DNA from 4 places in the Dactylosporangium thailandense genome. Region 2 is predicted to be linked to each of the others. Evidence: riboswitches for the same ligand, from Rfam matches in the RefSeq annotation. Region 2 holds a riboswitch; each other region holds the start of a gene.
The links. A riboswitch is a leader RNA that binds a small molecule or an ion and turns the genes downstream of it on or off. The one in region 2 is predicted to bind cyclic di-AMP.
Positions count from the first base shown of each region.

Region 1: another riboswitch for cyclic di-AMP. It lies ahead of AC6JBM_RS38040 (NlpC/P60 family protein); the one in region 2 lies ahead of AC6JBM_RS22375 (C39 family peptidase).
Region 3: another riboswitch for cyclic di-AMP. It lies ahead of AC6JBM_RS02590 (C40 family peptidase); the one in region 2 lies ahead of AC6JBM_RS22375 (C39 family peptidase).
Region 4: another riboswitch for cyclic di-AMP. It lies ahead of AC6JBM_RS50980 (hypothetical protein); the one in region 2 lies ahead of AC6JBM_RS22375 (C39 family peptidase).

Region 1 is NZ_AP029195.1:8,550,713-8,554,919, forward strand. Features, by position in the region: gene AC6JBM_RS38030 (ABC transporter ATP-binding protein) at 1-119, opposite strand, end outside; gene AC6JBM_RS38035 (ABC transporter ATP-binding protein) at 116-850, opposite strand; cyclic di-AMP (ydaO/yuaA leader) riboswitch at 1,151-1,312, shown strand; gene AC6JBM_RS38040 (NlpC/P60 family protein) at 1,353-2,273, shown strand; gene AC6JBM_RS38045 (methyltransferase domain-containing protein) at 2,334-3,113, shown strand; gene AC6JBM_RS38050 (Rv0361 family membrane protein) at 3,512-3,925, shown strand.
Region 2 is NZ_AP029195.1:5,159,264-5,163,470, reverse strand. Features, by position in the region: gene yicI (alpha-xylosidase) at 1-1,463, shown strand, start outside; cyclic di-AMP (ydaO/yuaA leader) riboswitch at 1,673-1,816, shown strand; gene AC6JBM_RS22375 (C39 family peptidase) at 2,106-2,867, shown strand; gene AC6JBM_RS22370 (class I SAM-dependent methyltransferase) at 3,232-4,035, shown strand.
Region 3 is NZ_AP029195.1:616,984-621,190, forward strand. Features, by position in the region: gene AC6JBM_RS02575 (ATP-binding SpoIIE family protein phosphatase) at 1-427, opposite strand, end outside; gene AC6JBM_RS02580 (alpha/beta fold hydrolase) at 429-1,229, opposite strand; gene AC6JBM_RS02585 (hypothetical protein) at 1,520-2,014, shown strand; cyclic di-AMP (ydaO/yuaA leader) riboswitch at 2,241-2,385, shown strand; gene AC6JBM_RS02590 (C40 family peptidase) at 2,393-3,391, shown strand; gene AC6JBM_RS02595 (HEAT repeat domain-containing protein) at 3,444-4,207, shown strand, end outside.
Region 4 is NZ_AP029195.1:11,349,703-11,353,909, reverse strand. Features, by position in the region: gene AC6JBM_RS50985 (hypothetical protein) at 1-740, shown strand, start outside; gene AC6JBM_RS50980 (hypothetical protein) at 746-1,396, opposite strand; cyclic di-AMP (ydaO/yuaA leader) riboswitch at 1,633-1,772, opposite strand; gene AC6JBM_RS50975 (sensor domain-containing protein) at 1,846-3,390, opposite strand; gene AC6JBM_RS50970 (FAD-dependent monooxygenase) at 3,471-4,207, opposite strand, start outside.

The sequences.
Region 1 (4,207 bases), 3.4 Mb from region 2:
CCGTTGGGGCCGATCACCGCGAAGAGCTCGTCGGCGCCGACGCTGAAGTCGACCCCGTTGATCGCCTTGACGCCCGCGAAGCTCAGCTGCACGTCCTTGAAGGTCAGCACATCGCTCACGACAACCACCGCTTCCGCCGCTTGTAGTGCTTGACCTCGCGGAACGAGTGGGCGGCGTGCGATCCCAGGTAGAACTCGCGGATGTCGTCGTCGGCGAGCAGCTCGGCGGCGGGCTTGTCGAGCACGACCTTGCCGTTCTCCAGCACGTATCCGTGCTCGGCGACGGAGAGCGCCATGGTCGCGTTCTGCTCGACCAGCAGCACGGCGGTGCCGGCCCGGTTGATCTCCACGATCAGGTCCCGCACCTGCTCGACCATGCGCGGGGCCAGGCCCAGGCTCGGCTCGTCCAGCAGCAGGTACTTCGGGTCGGACATGAGCGCCCGGCCCATCGCCAGCATCTGCTGCTCGCCGCCCGAGAGGTAGCCGGCCACCGCCGCGCGCCGCTGCTTGAGCACCGGGAAGAGCGCGTACATGCGCTCCATCGCCTCGGCCGCGCCGCGGCGGCGGGTATGGGCGCCCAGCCGCAGGTTCTCCTCGACGGTGAGCTCGGCGAAGGTGCGCCGGCCCTCCATCACCTGACTGATCCCGCGCCGCACGACCGCGGCGGGGCGCAGGCGGTGGACGGGAGTGTCGCCCAGGGTGACGGAGCCGCGCGTCACGGCCCCGTCGTGCACGCCCAGCAGGCCGGAGAGCGCCCGCAGCAGCGTGGTCTTGCCGGCGCCGTTCGCGCCGAGGAGGGCGACGATCCGGCCCTCCGGGACGGCGAGGCCCACGCCCCGCAACACCAGCATCACATCGTCGTAGACGACCTCGAGGTTCTGGACCCGTAGCACGTGCGGACCCCCGAACTATTTGCACCGGCGGTGTAAGAAGTTAGGAGTATTTAACCCGCTTCCGCGTAGGAATCAAGCCCCGAATCTGTAACCGTCCGGCACCGATGTCACGGTCTGGCACGGGCGGCCAACCGGCAGTAATACGGACTTTTGGGGTAATAGATATCGAGCGGGACGCACGCCTTTCGCCCGCGAGATGATCACGTTAAGTTAGGCTCTGGCCTGCTCGGCAGTCCGCCGTCCAACCCGGACGGCGCCGGGCAAGCGCCGCCGAATCGACATCGCGCGCACCCACCCCCGGGCGCGCGCGGCGAACCGGGGACCCGCGCTTCTCGGGGTGAATCCGCAACGCTGCGGTAGGGCGCTATCTCTTCCCGCCCGAACCCGTCAGCTAACCCGGTAGGCGGTGTCGGTGCAGAAGGGTCTTTCCTTGTCCACTGGACATCGTGCCCGCCGGTCGGTGCTGCGGACTCTGCTGATCGGGTTCGTCTCACTCACCGTGCTCGCACCCGCGACGGTCGCGCACGCGGATCCGTCGCTCGCCGACATCGAGGCTCAGCTCGACAAGTCGAACAAGGACCTCGAGGCCACGGTCGAGGCCTGGAACAAAATCAACATCGACCTGGCCGACTCCCAGAGCAAGGCGAAGACGCTCGAGGACAGCGTGGCGGCGACCAACGGCGCCGTCCAGGAGATCGCGATCGCCGCGTTCAAGACCAACGGCAACATGCGCAACCTCAACATCGTGCTCAACGCGACGTCGTCGGGCTCGCTGATGGACCAGCTCTCGATGCTCCAGCAGATCACGCACCAGCAGCAGAAGAGCATCGAGGACTACAAGAACGACAAGGCCAAGCTGGACGAGACGATCGCGGCCCAGAACACGCAGAAGGCCGATCTCGAAAACCAGCGCAAGCAGATCGAGGGCGACGTCAAGAAGCTCGAGGACCTGCAGAAGAAGGCCAAGAACGCCGGCAGTACCAAGGTGAGCTCGCCCGGCACGACCAACGCCAAGGCGCCCGTCGTCGACGACGCGACCCGGCAGAAGGTCGTCAACTTCGCCTACGCACAGCTCGGCGAGCCCTACAAGTGGGGCGCCGCCGGTCCGAACAGCTGGGACTGCTCCGGCCTGACCATGGGCGCGTGGGGCGCCGCGGGCGTGAGCCTGCCGCACAACGCGGCCAGCCAGTGGAGCAAGGTGGCCCACATCAGCAGCTCCCAGCTGCTGCCCGGCGACCTCGTGTTCTACAACGGGCTCGGCCACGTCGGCATCTACGTCAAGCCCGGCACCATCGTGCACGCCCCGCACACGGGCGACGTGGTGAAGGAGGCGCCGATCGGCGTCGACAGCATCTACGGGTACGGGCGGCCGAAGGTCTAGTTCGTCGCTTGTTCGAAGGGCCGCTCTTCCCATCGAAGGGCGGCCCTTCATCATTGGGGCATGGCGACCTGGGATCCGCAGCAGTACGAGCGCTTCGCCGACGAGCGCGCCCGCCCGTTCCGCGAGCTCGTGGCGCGCATCCCCACCACGTCCGCGGTCGCCGTCGTCGACCTCGGCTGCGGCCCCGGCACGATGACCGCCACCCTCGCCTCCCGCTGGCCGGACGCGGCAATCCTGGGCCTCGACTCCTCGCCGGCGATGATCGCGGCGGCCGCGGAGCACCGAACCGCCCAGCTGACCTTCCAGCTCGCCGACGCGGGCGAGTGGCGGCCCCAGCGCGGCTCCCTCGACGTCATCGTGGCCAACGCCTCGCTGCAGTGGGTCGGCGACCACGAGACGCTGCTGCCGCTGTGGGCGGCGGCGCTCGACGACGGCGGCACGCTCGCCTTCCAGGTGCCGCTCTCCTTCGACCCGGGCATGGTCGCGGTGGCGGCACAGGAGCGCTGGGCACCGCTGCTGGCGGGCGCCTCGGGCACCACGGGTCCGCGCTCGGCGTCGCCGGTGCTGAGCGCGGCCAACTACGTGCGGCTCCTCTCCGCGGCCGGCCTCACCGTGGACGCGTGGGAGACGACCTACTACCACGTGCTGCCCGGCGAGGACCCGGTCTTCGAGTGGTTCAAGGGCACCGGCCTGCGGCCCTACCTCGACGCCCTCTCCGGGAACAACCTCGAGGAGTTCACGGCGGAGGTCAAGGAGCAGATGCGGCAGCTGTACCCGCGCGAGCCCTTCGGCACGATCCTGCCGTTCCCTCGCCTCTTCGTCGTCGCACAGCGGGCCTGAAACGGCTCGCGGCTCGCGGCTCGCGGCGCTCGATTCCCCGGCCTGCGGCCCGCGGCCCCGTTTCCGGCCCGCAGCCCCGTTTTCGCGGCTCGCGACCCCGTTTCCGGCCCGCAGCCCCGTTTTCGCGGCTCGCGACCCCGTTTCCGGCCCGCAGCCCCGTTTTCGCGGCTCGCGACCCCGTTTCCGGCCCGCAGCCCCGTTTTCGCGGCTCGCGACCCCGTTTCCCGGCCCGCGGCTTGTCTCGCATCGGACATGGCTCCGGCCTCTGCCCGCGGCCGCGCGCACGTGCCGACCGCGCCATAACGCCGTTCCCGTTCGCGCGAATCGTCGCGCATCGGGCATGACCTGCGTCAAATGGTTTACATCAGGTCTTGATCTCGATTCATACGCTGATGCGCGTGAGTAAAACCTGGAAGATCATTATTTTCGGCGGGATCGGCCTCTTCGTACTCTGCTGCGGGGGCGGCGTCGCCGGGCTCTTCTTTGTCGTCAACGGCTCCACCAAAGAACCCAAGGCCGCGACCGTGGACTTCCTGACCGCGCTCGAGACCGGCAAGACCCAGGCCGCCTACGACCTGCTGTGCTCCTCGGCGCAGCAGAACTACGGACCGGAGACCTTCGAGGCGTACGTCAAGAAGGACCCCATCACCGCCCACGACATCAGCTGGGGCGGCTCCTACAGCAACAACAACGGCAACGAGACGGCCCAGATCGACGCCAGCCTGACCTACCAGAACGCCGGCAAGTCCAGCCACACCTTCGACCTGATCAAGGAGAGTGGATCCTGGAAGGTCTGCGGCAACCCCTTCTAGGGCCACTCGCCTCATGGCTGTCATACGGGCCGCGGAACTGCCCAGCTCCGCGGCCCGTGAGCGATGTCCCGCCGCAACGACTACTCAACTGCTCGGCCCGCGCCGCCACCGCAGCTCACCGCTGATCCCTTCGCGCCGCCACCGCAGCAGCTGACCACTCACCGCTCGCCACTGCCGCCGCATGCCCGCCGTGACTGCTCCGCTGCCTGGTCCGGGCCGCCGCCGTTCGCGCAGCCGCCACCGTTCGCCGCGGACCGATTCCCGCGCCTTCCCGCGCCGCCG
Region 2 (4,207 bases):
AGGCGACGGTCACGCACTTCGTCGAGGGCATGGCGCAGCGGGACCTGCCCCTGAGCGTGATCCATTTCGACTGCTACTGGATGCGTGCCCTGCACTGGTGCGACTTCGAGTGGGACCGGCGGGTGTTCCCGGAGCCGGACAAGATGCTGCGCCGGCTCGGCGACCGGGGCCTGCGGCGCAGCGTCTGGATCAACCCGTACATCGGCCAGCGCTCGCCCGTGTTCGAGGAGGCCGCCGCGGCCGGCTACCTGCTGCGCCGCCCGGACGGCACCGTGTGGCAGTCGGACCTGTGGGTCGCGGGCATGGGCATCGTCGACTTCACCAACCCGGCCGCGCGCGAATGGTTCGCGGGCAAGATCCGGACGCTGCTCGAGTCCGGGGTGGACGCCGTGAAGACCGACTTCGGCGAGCGGATCCCCACGGACGTGGTGTGGTTCGACGGGTCGGACCCGCAGCTCATGCACAACTACTATCCGTTGCTGTACAACCAGACGGTCTTCGACGAGGTGCGCCGGCACCGGGGCGAGGGCGAGGCCGTGCTCTTCGCCCGCTCCGCCACCGTCGGCAGCCAGCAGTTCCCCGTGCACTGGGGCGGCGACTGCGAGTCGACGTACACCGCGATGGCCGACTCGTTGCGCGGCGGGCTCTCCCTCGGCCTGGGCGGCTTCGGCTTCTGGAGCCACGACATCGGCGGATTCGAGGGCACGCCGTCCGCCGCGCTCTTCAAGCGTTGGGTGGCCTTCGGGCTGCTCTCCTCGCATTCGCGGCTGCACGGCTCGGAGTCGTACCGGGTGCCGTGGGCGTTCGACGAGGAGGCGGTCACCGTCACCCGGCAGTTCGCGCAGCTCAAGAATGCCCTCATGCCCTATCTGTGGGCGGCGGCCGTGGACGCGCACCGGCGCGGGATACCGGTCATGCGAGCGATGCTGCTCGAGTTCCCGCAGGATCGCACGTCGTCGTTCCTCGATCGGCAGTACATGCTGGGGCCGGACCTGCTCGTCGCGCCGGTCTTCAGCGACGAGGGAGACGTCGAGTTCTACCTGCCCGGCGGGGCGTGGACCAGCTACCTCGACGGCACCACGGTGAGCGGACCCGGCTGGGTCCGGCAGCGGCACGACTTCGCGTCGCTTCCCCTGCTGGTGCGGCCCGGCTCGGTGATCGCCCTCGGCGCACGCACCGACCGGCCCGACTACGACGACGCGCTCGCCCCGGTGTTCGAGGTCTTCGGGATGGCCGACGGCGACCGGCGCGTCGCCACGCTCTTCGACGCGGCCGGCGAGGAGCGTGTGGTCGTCGAGGTGACCCGGGCGGGATCGCAGCTGCGGGCGGTCGTGACCCGCGGGCTGGAGCACCTGATCGAGGGCTGGACCGTGTGCTGGGTCACCGGGCCGCGCGGCCCGCGGCGAGGACCCCGCGTGTCCGGCTCCGCCACCGAGCACACCCTGACCCTGGCCCTGGACTGAGCAACCGTCAGCCGCCGGCCCACGGATCTGACGGTCCGTGGGCCGGCGGCTGACGGCATGTCACGTCCTGATCGGACAGTGCGGCCAACGCCGCGTTGCGTAGTTGCGCGGAGAGCAGCTCTTCCAGCTAGCAGGTGTTTGCAGGGCCCGTGGCCTTGCGTAACGTCATTGATCGCTCGCCCCGGTTCGTGCTCACAACAGGTGGCGCCGGGACGGGCCCGCTGAGTCGTGCCATGCACGAGCCGGGGACCCACCGCACGTCTGGGGTGAATCCGTGGGCCGAGCGCCCGCGGTAGGGCGACCTTCGCGCCCGAATCCGTCAGCTAACCCGGTAAGCGGATGCGTAAGGGAGATTCGCCTGTGCACAGCCGCAACCCCCGCTGCAGCCAATCTCGCCCGGAGCGTGCGCGCCCGGGTCTGCGTCGATCATCGGCGGCCGAGCGCTAACCACACGTAGGGCGGACCGCCGCCGCGCGGCGCCGAGTGCGCTGCGGGCGAGCCGGGACGCGTTGCTCCGCGCTGCCCACGCCGTGTTGCGGTGGCTGGCCCCTGCGGCCTGCCCCGAGCGCCGTGCTGCGCGCACAACCCCCGATGCTCAACCCTGATCGATCACCCCTGCGCGGGGTGTTGAGGAGAGTCGCAATGCATGCTGAACCCGTACGTGAGCAGGCCGGCCGCATCCGAGGCATGCGCCGGGTGCGAGCGGTCGCGATCTCGGGCGCGCTGCTCGCCGTGACCGCCGCGGCCGTCAGCGCGTGTGGCCAGGCCGCCGACACGTCGTCGGCCCCCGCTGCCGCGGTAGGTGCGCCGGCGGGCGGGCTTGATGCCGCCCGGGCCGTGCCTGACCCGTCCGCTCCGGCGCCGACGCAGTCGACGCCGGCGGCCCCCGCGGAGAAGGAGCTCGCCTACGACTTCCAGTTGCAGCCCAACTTCTACTACTGCGGCCCGGCGGCCACCCGGATCGCGCTGACGGCGGCGGGTCACGCCATCACCCAGGACCGCGCCGCGTCGATGCTGGGCACCACCACGAACGGGACGAACTCGGCCCTGGACACCACCCGGGTGCTCAACAGCGTGATCGGCGACGGCCGCACGGTGTACCGGACCAGGGAGATCCCGGCCTACCCGGCGACGTCAGCGCAGGCGAAGCAGTTGCAGGCCGACGTGGTGTCCACCATCAGCAGCGGGCGGGCGGTCGTCGCCAACATCGCCGGGCACCTCACGGACAACGCCGGTGTCTACCACTCCTACGAAGGCGGGCACTACCTCACCGTCGTGGGATACCAGGACGGTGGCAGCACGGTGAAGATCGCCGATCCGGCCAACCCCCGGGGCGACGGCACCTACTGGGTCAGCGTCCCGAAGCTGGCCGACTGGATCTCCCAGCGGGGCTACTCGTATTGAGGTTTCCGGCCGCGAAGGTTCACCGGGGCTCAGTGAGCCCGGCGCCGAGTACATGACATAGATGAAGGCCGACGTGCCGGGGTGGCGCGCTCCGGGTTGGAGGCCTTCACATGACAGCACTGCGTCTCGCCCGCGGACGGCGATCGTCCGCGGCGGCGGTCGCGCTCGCCATCGCCGGCGCCGTGGCACTCGCGGCGCCGGCGATGAGCTTCGCCGCCACGCCGGGCGACAGCCGAGTGCGCTCTCGTACTGGCACGTGATTGCGAATTCCAGTAACGATCGGCGGGCGGGCGGCTCCACCCTGCCGTGCCTGGCATCGAGAATTGGGTGCCTGTCGTAGGAGCTGCGCTCGTACTCTCTGTTGGTGAGCGATATCAATGACTACGTGAGGTTGCGAGAGACCTTCAACGAGGACGCTGCACGCTATGACCGTGCCCGCCCTCGGTATCCAGTGCAGATGTTTGATGATCTCGCTGCGGCCGGGGTAGCGCCTGGGGCAAGGGTGCTGGAGATCGGCTGTGGCACCGGGCAGGCGACCGTGCCGCTGGCCGAGCGGGGCTGCCGCATCGTGGCTGTCGAGTTGGGCGCGGACATGGCGGCTGTGGCTCGGCGAAATCTTGCCGCGTTCGACGCGGTGGAGGTCGTTACGGCGGCGTTCGAGGAGTGGCCCTTGCCCGGTGAACCGTTCGACGTGGTGTTCTCCGCTACCGCGTTTCACTGGATCGACCCCGCGGTGCGGGTGTCGAAGTCTGCTGACGCTTTGCGCCCCGGTGGCCTGCTGGCCACCGTGGGAACCCACCACATCGCCGGCGGTACCTGGACCGAGGCATTCTTCGTTGAGATCCAGAAGTGCTACGAGCGCTTCGATCCGTCGACCCCACCGGGCCTGCGTCTGGAGACCGCTCGTGACATCGTCGAGGACGATCGGGAGCTCACCTCGTCGGGGCGATTCGGGCCTGCGAAGTTCCACCGATACGAGTGGGAGCTGCCGTACTCGACAGCTGACTACCTGGATCTGCTGTTGACCTACTCTCAGCACCGTGCCTTGCCGGACGTGCAGCGGAACGCACTGCTGAACTCCATCGCGCGGCTGATCGACGCGGACTGCGGGGGGCAAATTGTCAAGCGCTACCTGACGGAGCTGAGGATCGCCCAACGAGTCCGGTGAATCGCTTCGACCACTGGCGGTTGAACTCAGCACAGCGCTCGTGCCCCTCCCGGGGAACTGGTCGAAGGGCAACAAGGGCGCCCCGTGCAGGTCCATCGCACGGGGCGTCCGCGATTCTGTGCGAGGCGCTCTCGTCACGGAGGGCCCTCCCGGAGGCTGGCGCGCAGGGCGG
Region 3 (4,207 bases), 4.5 Mb from region 2:
GGGTCGCGTTGCGCTCGGCGCTGCGCCGCTCCTCGAGCAGCTGCCGCTCGTACGTCCGGCGCTCCTTCGCGTCGAACACCGTCATCCGCACGAGGGCCTGGCTCCCGGCCGGACCCGCGCGCAGCACCGCGTTGACGAAGGCGTCGAGCCGGGAACCGTCGGCCCGGCGGAACTCGGCCGCCGCCTCCCGGACCTCGCCCTGCATGTGCAGCAGCGGCGCCAGGTGCGTCTCGTGCCAGATCCGGCTCCCGACGGCGTAGAACTCGTGCACGCGCCGGCCGGTCAGCTGGTCGCGGCGCCACCCGGTCCACTGCAGGAACGTCCGGTTCACGCGCACGATGGTGCCGTCCGGCAACAGCGTGAGATACCCGCAGGGGGCGCTGTCGTAGAGGTCCTCGGCGTTCTCCTCGGGCAGCGGCTCCGGCACGTCAGCCCGTCCGCAGGAAACCGTCGATCGCCGCGAAGGTCTCGTCCGGGGCGCTGAGGTTCGGGCAGTGGCCGGTCGCGTGGAGGACGATCAGGGTGCTGCCGGGGATGTTCGCGTTGCAGTACGCGCCCACCTCCCGCGGCGCGATGACGTCCTCGGAGCACTGCAGGATCAGCGTCGGCACGCTCACCTTGCCCAGATCCGCGCGGTTGTCCGAGCGGAAGGTCACCTCGGCGAACTGCCGCGCGATCGCCGGATCGGTGCGGCAGAAGCTGTTGCTCAGCTCCTCCCCGAGCTCCGGCCGGTCGGCGTTGCCCATGATGACCGGCGCCATCGCCGCGGACCAGCCGAGATAGTTGCTGTCGAGGCTGTCCAGCAGCTCGTCGATCTCGCCGGCGCTGAAGCCCCCGTAGTAGTCGTGGTCGTCGATGTACCGCGGGGAGGGTCCGACGAGCACGAGCTTGGCGAACCGGTCCGGCTCGGCGTTCGCCGCGAGCAGCCCGATCATCGCGGCGACCGAGTGCCCGACGAACACGACCCCGCGCAGGTCGAGCTCGCGGAGAATCTCGAGCAAGTCGTCGGCGTAGGCGCCGAGCGACGCATACCGCCGGGCGTCGTAGGCGCCGAGGTCGGAGTTCCCGGCCCCGACGTGATCGAACAGCACGACGCGATGATCGCCGGCGAACCGCGGCGCGACGAACCGCCACATGTTCTGATCGCAGCCGAAGCCGTGCGCGAAGACGACGGCCGGGGCGTCCTCGGGGCCAAGGAGCCTGACGTTGTTACGCTGCACTGCGCTCACGGCGCGTGACGTTACTCGTGCCCGGCGTGTACGAACAAGGGCCTACATGGCCTCATGGCCGCAGGCGGGCCGGTCGGATCCGGCCTTCCTGTGCGCATTTCGGCTGCTCGCGCCCGCCGGCCGATCCGCTGCGGGGCGATCCGGGTACACCCGTTCGCCTGAACGCCGGCGCCGCTGTCTACACAGGACACGCCGGTCGCCGGGCTCGCCCGAGTGTCCACTTCGGAGTGTCGCCGGCCCGCGCGACGACGGTGGCGACGCTGTCGCGCGGCCGTGGCATCATGCGCGGCATGGAGATTCTTCCGGGCGAGGGCGTGGCCCTGGTGAAGGTCGGCGAGCACCGCGACGTGGTCGAGAGCCGGATCGGGCCGCCCGTCCATCCCGGCCGGAGCAGCCGGGCCGTGTACGAGACGAGCCCGATGCTCGTGCTGACCTACACCGGCGACGAGACGGTCGAGCTCGTCGAGCTCGCCGATGGCGGTGAGGAGGTGTTCTTCGACGGCGTGCAGCTGACGTCCCGGTTCATGGACGACGTGGTCGCGGACCTGGCGGCGAAGGGCTACGAGTACGAGGAGACGGACATCGGCTACCGGTTCGAGCCGGGCTTCGCCGTCTTCTCGATGGGCTCGCGCTGGGCGCGCGATCTGGACCCGGACGCGGCCGAGGACGACCCGCGCCAGGTGGTCGAGGGGGTGTCCGTCGCGCCCTACGAGTACTTCGCCGAGCCGACCGAGGAGGAGATCGAGGCGTACATCAGCAGCCGCCAGTCCGGAGGGAACCGCTAGCCGGCGACGATGTCGCGCCGTCCTACCATGTGCGACGGGACGCGATCGGGAGCAATCGGGCGATAACGGATTCCATCGACGCAACGTGATCTTTGAGTCCACGTTAAGTGTTGCTTAGGGCGGTTCCGCCGCCGACACCTCGCCGATACGTTTGGTGCGGCCTGCCAGGTCACAGCCGCTCACCAAGGGCGGCCCGGGCAGGCTCCGCCGAGTCGCACGACGGCCCTGGCAACAGGCGCCGGCGCGTGAGCCGGGGACCCACCCGGGGCTAGCCCCAGGGGTGAATCCGCGACCGTCACGGTCGTGGTAGGGCGAACCTTCTTCTCGCCCGAACCCGTCAGCTAACCCGGTAGGCGGATGCGAAGAAGGACGCTTGCCGTGTTCATCCGACGGACGGCGCTGCGCTCGTTACTCATCGGAGTGGCGGTCGCGGCGATGGTCGCGCCGGCGTGTGCTGCACATGCCGACCCGACGCACGACGAGCTCCAGGCCCAGATCGACAAGGGCAACGCGGAGCTCGAGCACATCGTCGAGGACTACAACAAGATCAACGGCGACCTCGAGGCCACCCAGGCCGCGATCAAGCAGCGCGAGACCGACCTCCAGCCGCTCGAGGCGAGCATGGACGCCGCCCGTGCCACCGCCGACCAGATCGCCGTCAACGCCTACAAGTCCGGCGGCAACCTGAGCTCCTGGTCACTGATGCTGGGCGCCACGTCGTCGGACGGCTTCTTCGACCGCGTCGGCACGCTGCAGCAGATCTCCCGCAACCAGCAGGCCGACCTCGCCAAGTACGCCTCGGCCAAGGCCGGCGTCGACGCCGAGAAGCAGCGCCTCAACGAGACCCTCGCGGCCCAGAGCCGGCAGAAGGCCGACCTCGAGGCGCGGCGCAAGCAGATCGAGGGCAACATCGCCAAGCTCGACGAGATGCAGCGCAAGGCCGACGCGGCCGCGGCCGCCGCGGCGGCGAAGGCGAAGACCCCGGTGAAGACCGCCAACCCGACCACGAACCCGGGACCGCCGCCGGCCGTCTCCGGCTCGGCGGGCAAGGCGGTCAGCTACGCGTGGGCCCAGCTCGGCAAGAAGTACGTCTTCGGCGCCGCCGGCCCGGACACGTTCGACTGCTCGGGCCTGACCATGATGGCGTGGAAGGCGGCGGGCGTCACCTTGCCGCACAACGCCGCGCAGCAGTGGGGCAAGGTCAAGCACATCTCGCGGAGCCAGCTCGCCCCCGGTGACCTGGTCTTCTACAACGGCCTCGGGCACGTGGGCATCTACATCGGCAACAACCAGATCATCCACGCCCCCAACAGCCGCACCGTGGTGAAGGTCGCCCCGATCGACATCGACTCGCTCTACGGCTACGGCCGCGTGTAACCCCACAAGGCGGGACCCGAGCCCGGCCGGACACGTCGTAGGATCGCCGCCCATGGGCGACGTTGGCGTGTTCGCCGGGCTCGATGCCGTCGCGTGGAAGCGGCTGCGGCACGCCTACGGCTCCGCCGCGGGCGTCCCGGCGATCCTGCGCGATCTCGTCGACCCCGACCCGGCCGTGCGCGAGGTGGCGCTCGACCAGTTCTACGGGGTCGTGCACCACCAGGGCGACGTCTACCGCTGCACCCTCGAGACGCTGCCGTTCCTCACCCGGATCGCCACCACGCCGGGGCTGCCCGGCCGGGCCGCGGCCGTCGAGCTGCTGGCGAGCGTCGGCGGCGCGACGTGGGACCAGCCGCTCGCCGGGCGGACGCGGACGGCCAACGCCACCCTCGCCGCCGACCGCCCCCGCTTCCTCGCGCTGCTCCACGACGCCGACGCGCAAGTGCGGGCGGCAGTCGTACCGCTCGTGCGCGCGATCTCCGCCGAAGCCCCCGAAGCCACGGTCGACCTGCTCCGCCGGCACGCCGACGCCGAGCCCGACCCGCTGGTGCGCCGGGCGATCGTCACCGCCGTCGCCGGGCTCGCCACCACCGACCCGGCCGCGATCGCCTGGCTCGAGGGCCTGACGACCGCCGAGCCCGACGCGGGCCTGCGCCTCGGCGCGCTCGCCGCCCTGGCCCGCCTCGGGGTGCCGGCCCCCGCGGAGACGGCCGTCGCGCTCATCGCCGCCGGGTACTCGGTGCCGCCCGCGCCCGCGACCCCGGCCGGCTTCCGGACCGGCACGCTCATCGGCACGGTCCGCGAGCTGCGCGAGCA
Region 4 (4,207 bases), 6.2 Mb from region 2:
TCACGCTGCCGGGGCGGCCCGAGGGCGGGCCGGTGCCCGGGGCGGCGGACGCATCGGGCGCGACCCGGGCCGGGGTCGGCGGGTTCGATCCGGTGCTGGTCCTGCGGCTGCGGCCGGGCTGGTTGCCGGACGGGGTCGCGGCCGGCCCGAGCCCGTCGCTGTGGGCGGCGCGGCAGTCCGAGCGGTACGCCGACCAGCCCGCGACCACCGACTTCACGATCTCGCTCTACGCGCCCGGGTTCGTGCCGCGCTTCCTCGACCCGGCCACGAAGGCGGACGAGCCGGCGATGCTCCTCGACCCCGCGGACTCCCTCGGCGGGCGTCCGGCGCAGTGGTACAGCGAACAGGCCCACCCCGAGCGCAGCGGGCTGCTGTGGCAGTGGGCGCCGGACGCGTACGCCAGCGTGGAGGGGATCACGCCCGGCTCGGCGGCGCAGGACCGGGCCGTGTGGCGCCACGTCGCCGAACAGCTCGCCACGAACGCGCGCCGGCCGGTGCCCGTGCCGGGATACGTCACGGACACGCCGGCCGGCGTGGCGCTGATCGGCATGGACCGGGTCTTCGACCGCACCCGGCAGCGGTGGGCCACGGTGCTGGTCCTCAACCGCTACGCGTACGTGCCGCCGCCCGAGGGCCGGCCCCGGCCCGGCATCGAGGTCACGTTGACGCCGGGCGGAACCGTCGGCACGGTACACCTGGCCGACCACGAGGACGAGTGGACCATCGATCCCGTTCGCTGAGCGACTCAGGCGATCGCGGCGACGACCTCCGCGGCCCGGCCGGCGTGCTTCTGGTACGCCCCCGGGTACGCGGAGCGCTGCACCGCCTGGGCCGCGGCCGTGACGCTCATGCTCTGCCAGCCCGACACCCGGGCGAGCGCCGAGTAGAACAGCGCGGCCGAGTGCGCCGGGTCCATGAGCTCGGGCACGCTGCCCCAACCCTGGCTCGCGCGCTGCTGGAACAGCCCGACCGAGTCGTGGTCGGTCGAGACGGCGTCGTGCGGCAGCTTCATCGAGGACGGGACGGCCGGGCTGGCGACGTTGTAGAGGTCGCTCTCCTGCATCGCGGTGGCGACCGCCACGACGAGCCCCTTCTCGGGCACGCCCTGGGCGCGGCCCTGCCGGACGATCGCGGCCGCGTTGTTCATCTGGGTCTGGTTCAGCCCGGCGACCGGCCGCGGCAGGGCGGGCGGGGGCGGGGGGACCGGCGCGGGCGCGTCGGAGAGTGCGGCCTGCCCGTCGAGCTGGGACAGCACGAGCGAGGCGTCCTCGGTGTACAGCGGCGCGGGCGCGGCGGGCGCGGCGACCGGCGGGCGTGGCGCGCCGGCGGAGGCGGAGTGGCCGGCCGAGCCGGACGCGAGCAGGGTGGCGGACAGGACGACCGCGGACACGGCCACGGGCTTGACGGTCAGCAGTGATCGGCGATGACGCGCCTGGAATTGGCGCGGTAAAGGTTTCAGCAAGATCATTCCTCAGACGGATGCGGGCGCGCGCCATCGGCACGATCCCGTGGTGCGAAAGGGATCGCGCGGCGGCGAGACGAACGGTCAGCGGGTGGACACGGGCCAGGTCAGGTCCTGGCGATCACCCGTCCGAGGGAAAGACGACACAGGGCGTCGACGAACACGAGAAGGTCTCCTTCCGGTGCCGCCTACCGGGTTAGCTGACGGGTTCGGACGGGAGGATTCGCCCTACCGTGACTCGGTCACGGATACACCCCAAGGACTGCGATGGGTCCCCGGCTCACGACGCCGAAGTGAGCGTCGCGACTCGACGGCGCCCGCCCGGTGGCCCCGCATTTCGGAGCGCGTCGCCCGTGGCAGACCACCCGACAGTAACGGGGACTTCAGGACTCGGCCAGCCACAGCAACGGGATCCCACCCGGCGCACCGGAACGCTCACCGTGCGCTGTCACACGATCGGTCATCCCGCGCCCGTGCCGAGCGCCCTTGACCTGGTACATCGCCCGATCCGCCAGGCGCAGGGCGGCCCCGGCATCGAGCACCGTGTCATCGATCACGGCCGCCCCGACGCTGACCCGCACCCGCAACACGTGCCCGTCGTGCACCACCGGCGCCGAGACGGCCCGCTCGACCCGGTCGACGAGCGCGGCCAGGCCGGCCGCGTCGGTGCCGGGCAGGTCGGTGGCGAGCACCACGAACTCGTCGCCGCCGAGGCGGGCCACGGTGTCGCCGGGCCGGACGAGCGCGCACAGCCGCTGGGCCACGGCGACGAGCACCGCGTCCCCGGCGTCGTGACCGAGCGTGTCGTTGACCGTCTTGAAGTCGTCGAGGTCGCAGAAGAGCAGCGCCCCGACACCGTGTCCGGACCGGGCCCGGCGGACCGCGGCGGCGAGCGGTGCGGCCAGCGCGTCGCGGTTGGCCAGGCCCGTGAGCGGGTCCCGGGACGCCCGGCGCACCAGGTCGGCCTCGGCCGCCTTGCGCTCGGTGATGTCCTGGACCTGCAGGATGCCGAAGGCGGGCGGCCCGGCCACGATGGACAGCGTCGCGGCGACCCAGATCACCGTGCCGTCGCCGCGCACGCAGCGGATCTCGTAGTCGCGCACCTGGGTGCCCTTGCCCGTGGTCGCGGCGGCGAAGGCGAGCCGGGCCAGGTCGAGGTCGTCCGGGTGCATGAGGTCGGCGATGCGCAGCTCGAGCAGCTCCGCCTCGGTGCGGCCGAGCAGCTCGCACAGGGCGGGGTTGACGCGGGTCATCCGGGCCTGGGTGGCGCCGGCGAGGCCGAGCATGCACATGCCCGTACCAGCACCCGTGAAGGCCAGCCGGAAGGCCTCCTCACTGGCGGCGAGGTGACGGCGCTCCCGCTGCAGGGCCTCGACCAGATTGGCGTTGTTGATCGCGATGCCGGCCTGCGCGGCGAGCATCTCCAGCAGCTCACGCTGCAGCGGCCCGGGCCGGCGGCCGTCGGTGGGCAGGTCGACGCCGAGGATGCCGACCAGCTCGCCGTCGGGCGCCCGCAGCGGGGCGAACAGGGCGTCGAGCGGGTGCCAGCGCTCCGCCTCGGGCACGTCCTCGCAGCCGGGCACGGCGTCGGGCACCCAGGAGTGGATGTGATCGCTGTGCCGCTCGTGCGGGAGGTACCGCAGCTGCCCCCACGCCTCCGTGCGCCCGAGGTACTCGTCGAGCTCCGCCGCCGGGTACCGCGTCCCGAGCAGCGTCGCGCGCGCCTCCTCCGAGCCGGCCAGCGCGATCGCCTCGTACTCGCCCTCCGGGTGCAGGTAGTTGACCACGGCGACGGCGAACCCGGTCCCGTCGACGACGGCGTCCACGATGAGCTGCAGGGTCTCGGCCAGCGTGGTGCCGGTGTTGATGCGGCCCGTGATGCGGTACACCGAGCGGATCGCGTCCATCGCCGCGTCTCGATCACGCATCGCTCGCCTACCCGCGTCCGGCCGACCCTGCACCCTTACATCGACGCATCAAACCGGATCTGAAGTAAACCCCTTCGGCGTCACGAGATTGCCGCGGGCAGTCGCAGTGCCCCCGCGGCGCGCCGGGCCTCGCGGGTCATCGCGGCGATCATCAGGCCGTTGCCCGGCAGGTACGGCAGCATGCGGATGCTCAGGTGCCGCAGCTTCACGGCCAGCTCGGACTTCGGCGCGAAGCCGCGGGCCGGGGCGAGCGCCGCCTTGTGGTTGACGTCGACGAAGCCGCGCATCTGACGGTCATATGCGGGCAGATCGTGCAGATTCGCCGCGAGCACGTACGCCCCCACGAGCGCCATGCCGGTGCCCTGGCCCGTCAGCGCGGAGGGCGCGTAGCCGGCGTCGCCCACCAGCGCGACCCGACCGGCCGTCCAGGCGGGCATCCTGACCTGGGCGTTCGGGGCCACGTACAGGTCGGGAGCGGCCCGCATCAGCTCGAGCAGCCGCGGCACCACCCAGCCCGAGCCCTGAAACGCGTTCTCGATGGCGCGCAGGCGCTCCTCGCGGTCGCGGGATGGCATCGGGCCGCCGTACAGCAGCGTCACCTTCACCGTCTCCGAGCCCTTGTCGGTCTTGACGCTGACGACCCGGCCCGGCATCGAGTGCACCAGCTGCCAGCGCTCGATGCCCAGCTCGTTCGGGGCCGTGAAGACCGCACTGCTGCTGCCGAGGTGGTGCAGGTACTGCCGCGACGGCCCGAACACGAGCTCCCGGACGCGCGAGTGGATGCCGTCCGCCCCGATGACGTAGTCGAACCGCCGGG